One region of the Herbaspirillum sp. WGmk3 genome, then DNA from elsewhere that is predicted to be linked to it. Evidence: predicted binding sites of a transcription regulator. Region 1 holds the regulator's gene; the other holds the start of a gene.
What was found. The regulator sigma-54, encoded in region 1, starts transcription at its own class of promoters, with help from an activator protein. The targets are predictions, from matches to a motif close to TGGCANGNAANCTGCTTT.

Region 1 (2,202 bases):
CTTGGCCATGGAGTGATGCTCCTGCAACTTGTCCTTGTGCTTGATGACCTGGCGATCGAGCTTGTCGATCAGCGTGTCAATGGCAGCGTAGAGGTCGTGTGCGATGCTTTCCGCATGTAGATCCTTCCCCTTGATGTGGACGTTGATTTCCGCTTTTTGGCGCTTTTCCTTTTCTGTGAGTTTATCTACGCTCAGGATCACGCTGACGTCGATCACGTTGTCGAAATGGCGCTTGATACGCGAGAGCTTGCTTTGCACGTATTCCCGGATGGCGGGGGTCAGTTCGAGGTGGTGTCCACTGATGGTCAGATTCATACAAGACTCCTATCGTGAAGTCACTGGAGGTTCGTGCAATCGATCCTGCTGCAGCTGTACCACGGGCACGGTCTTCGTGTCAGATGGCGCGGGCATCAGTCGGATGCTTGCCTGAACACAGCAACGGTACTGCAGAAAAACTGAGGAAAAACTCAGAGGGACTTGCGGAGATTGACCGGCGGAATCTTCAACACTTCGCGGTATTTGGCGACTGTGCGTCGCGCGACCACCATGCCTTGTTCTGCCAGCATATCCGCAATCTTGCTATCGGATAATGGGGTCTGCGGGTTCTCGGCTCCTATCAACTGTTTGATCAGCGCCCGTATCGCGGTGGAGGAAGCTTCACCTCCGGTTTCAGTCGCGACATGGCTACCGAAGAAGTATTTCAACTCAAACATTCCATGCGGAGTGAGCATGTATTTCTGAGTCGTCACGCGAGAGATGGTGCTCTCGTGTAGACCCAGTGTATCAGCAATTTCACGCAGCACAAGGGGGCGCATGGCCACTGCCCCATGTGAAAAGAAGTTTCTTTGACGTTCCACAATAGCCTGCGCGACGCGCAAAATTGTATCGAAACGTTGCCGCATGTTCTTGATGAGCCACTTGGCTTCCTGCAACTGCGACGACAGCGAACCTTCTCCCTTGGCTTGCTTCAATGCACTGGCATACATCGCATTGACGCGCAGCTTGGGCATGACCTCATGGTTGAGCATGACCTGCCAGCCGTTCTTTGTCTGCTTGACAATCACGTCCGGCACCACATAGTCCGAGGCATCACGCGCGAATTCCGCACCCGGATGCGGACGGCACTGGCGGATCACGGCCTGCGCTTCGCGCAGGTCTTCGTCATCGCAATCCAGGGCCTTCTTGATCTTGTTGAAATCGCGCTGGGCAAACAGCGGCAGGTAATCCTCCACGATCCTCAGCGCCAGCTTGCGCGTGACAAAGGGGATCTTGGGCAGGCGGCGGATCTGCAGGGCCAGGCATTCGCCGGCACTGCGCGCACCGACACCCGCCGGGTCCAGGCTCTGCAGCAGCTTGAGCGAAATCGACAGCTCTTCCATGTCGATGCCCAGCTCTTCGGGCAGGCGTGCGTGGATGTCTTCCAGCGGCTCTTCCAGATAGCCGCTCTCGTCCAGCGCATCGGTGAGCAGTTCCAGCAGCGCACGATCACGCAGGGTGCGTGCGGTCACGCGGATCTGTTCCAGCAGGTGTTCGCGCAGGGTCAGTTCGTGCGCTTCGAGTTGCGGACGGGCATCGTCATCGTCTGGCGACTTGCCGCTGCGCGCGACGTCGTCGAAGCTCCAGTCGGCATCCCCCGTGACACCGGCTTCCGGCGTGTTGTCCTGGTAGTCGAAGCTGGAATCGCCATCGCTGGCGGCCGGGGCCGCTTCGCCGCTGCCTTCGTGACTGGTTTCGGCAACGCCGCTGGAGGGCGAATTGGAGACCGCGCCATCGGCCAGCAGACGTACCGAATTGTCGAGCGCGTCGTCGAGGCGTTCCAGCAGGGGATTGTCGGAGAGGATCTGTTCCAGTTCCTGGTGCAGTTCCAGCGTCGACAGTTGCAACAGTCTGATCGACTGCTGCAGTTGCGGCGTCAATGCGAGGTGCTGCGAGGTACGTAACTGGAGCGACTGTTTCATCTGTCTTTCTGAAAGCGGCGTGGCCCGCTGGTTGCTCTGCCGGTCGTTGCGTATTGCGTATTGCTTGTTGCGTATTACGTGATGTGCACTCTGTATTTCTTCAAGCGTATCGGGCAAGCCGACTGCACCGCTTACATGCGGAAATGCTCGCCCAGATACACGCGGCGCACCGACTCGTTGGCGATGATCTCTTCCGGATTGCCGCTGGCCAGCACCGTGCCCTGGTTGATGATGTAGGCGCGAT
Region 2 (2,202 bases), on a different contig from region 1:
GCCGGTGCCGGTCTCACCCTGGATCAATACGTTGGCCGGCGAGCGCGCAAAGAGCGTGATCGACTGGCGCACCGTTTCCATCACCTCCGAATCGCCCCGCAGGTCCTTGAGGTGATGCCGTGCGCGCAGGCTGTCAGCGACCGGCAGGCTGGGGCCACGCGTGCTTTCCAGCTGTGTCAGCCGCGCCAGTTCCAGCGCATCTTCAAAGGCCTGCCGCACCGTGGCCGAGGAGTAGAGGAAGATCCCCTGCATCCCCGCTTCCTCGGCCAGGTCGGTGATGAGCCCGGCCCCGACCACCGCCTGCACGCCGCCGGCTTTCAGTTCCTGCACTACGGCGCGCGCGTCTTCTTCGGTGGCATAGGTGCGCTGGGCAATGTCGAGTCCGAACATCTGCTGGAATTCGGTCAGGGCCGGCATCGCCTCCTGATAAGTGACCAGCCCGATGCGCGCGCTGATCTGGCGGGCACGGGCCAGTGCCTGCATCACGTCGAAGCCGCTGGCGCGCGCCACCACCACCGGCACTGGCAGGCGGCTTTTGAGATAGGCACCGTTGGAGCCGGCCGAGATCACCACATCGCAGCGCTCGCTGGCCAGGCGCTCGCGGATGGCGCGCACGGCCTCGTCGAAGCCCAGATGTATGGGCTCGATATCGGCCACGCCGTCGAATTCCAGCGTGATGTCGCGGAAAAGTTCGGAGAGGCGCGACACGGACACGGTCCAGATCACGGGCTTGTCGGCCAGGCGGTCAGCGGGGGCAGGGCGTTTCATGGTGGGCGTTCGCGGCGTTTCGATGAAACGTTAATGTAACACTGATGAAACGGCCAGGGTTGTGGAACATCAACCCGACAGAAGGCGGGTACGCCCGGAGAGCGCACCGGAAGGGAAGCCTGCCAGCCTTGTCCGGCGCTGGTTTCAGACGATATGAAGGTTTTTTCATGCCTTGCGCCATGCAATGCTGCACTGCGATGGCACGGCCGTTGCAATGGTGAACGCACATGTCGCAGGACGGGTGTGATGCAGCCCCGCCCGCCGCAGTCAGGCAATCCAGACTTTCCGTATTTCAACCTCATCGAGAAGGTGTCCACCATGGCTCTCCACTCCGCAGGCGCAGCGTTCCGCCAGGCCGTCCAGGAAGAATCCCCCTTGCAAGTCATCGGCGCGATCAACGCCAATCACGCCCTGTTGGCCAAGCGTGCCGGCTTCCGCGCGATCTACCTGTCCGGCGGCGGCGTGGCTGCGGGTTCGCTGGGCCTGCCTGACCTGGGCATCTCCAACCTGGATGACGTGCTCACCGACGTGCGCCGCATCACTGACGTGTGCGACCTGCCGCTGCTGGTGGACGTCGATACCGGCTTCGGTGCCTCGGCCTTCAACGTGGCGCGCACCGTGAAGTCCATGATCAAGTTCGGCGCGGCCGCCATGCACATCGAAGACCAGGTCGGCGCCAAGCGCTGCGGCCATCGTCCCAACAAGGAGATCGTCACCAAACAGGAAATGGTGGACCGCATCAAGGCCGCCGTCGATGCCCGTACCGATGAGAACTTCGTCATCATGGCGCGCACCGATGCGCTGGCGGTCGAAGGGCTGGACGCCGCCATCGAGCGCGCCGTGGCCTGCGTCGAAGCCGGTGCCGACATGATCTTCCCGGAAGCCATCACCGACCTCGCCATGTACAAGCAGTTCGCCAATGCGGTGAAGGTGCCGATCCTGGCCAACATCACCGAATTCGGCTCGACGCCGCTGTTTACCGTCGACGAATTGAAGGGCGCCGATGTGGGCCTGGTGCTCTATCCGCTCTCGGCCTTCCGCGCCATGAACAAGGCCGCCGAAAACGTCTACCAGGCGATTCGCCGCGACGGCACCCAGAAGAACGTGGTCGATACCATGCAGACCCGCATGGAGCTCTATGACCGCATCGATTACCACAGCTACGAGCAGCGTCTGGATGCGCTGTTTGCCCAGCAGAAGAACAAGTAAAACATTACCGCAAGACCGAATACCCCCTTCCGATAATCAGTTTCGAGCCAATACAGACTACGAGGAGAACACGATGAGCGATCAGCAAGCCCCCGGTTTCAAGCCCAAGAAATCCGTTGCCCTCTCTGGCGTGACCGCCGGCAACACCGCCCTGTGTACCGTCGGCAAGACCGGCAATGACCTGCACTACCGCGGCTACGACATCCTGGACGTGGCCGACAGCTG

Region 2: the regulator sigma-54 is predicted to act here: its motif matches at 967-984, upstream of prpB (methylisocitrate lyase).

The regions. Positions count from the first base shown of each region.
Region 1 covers NZ_JAKYWT010000008.1:18,708-20,909, forward strand. Annotated here, with positions in the region: gene hpf (ribosome hibernation-promoting factor, HPF/YfiA family) at 1-315, opposite strand, end outside; gene MKD49_RS24230 (RNA polymerase factor sigma-54) at 468-1,958, opposite strand; gene lptB (LPS export ABC transporter ATP-binding protein) at 2,090-2,202, opposite strand, start outside.
Region 2 covers NZ_JAKYWT010000001.1:346,020-348,221, reverse strand. Annotated here, with positions in the region: gene prpR (propionate catabolism operon regulatory protein PrpR) at 1-768, opposite strand, end outside; gene prpB (methylisocitrate lyase) at 1,087-1,977, shown strand; gene prpC (2-methylcitrate synthase) at 2,051-2,202, shown strand, end outside.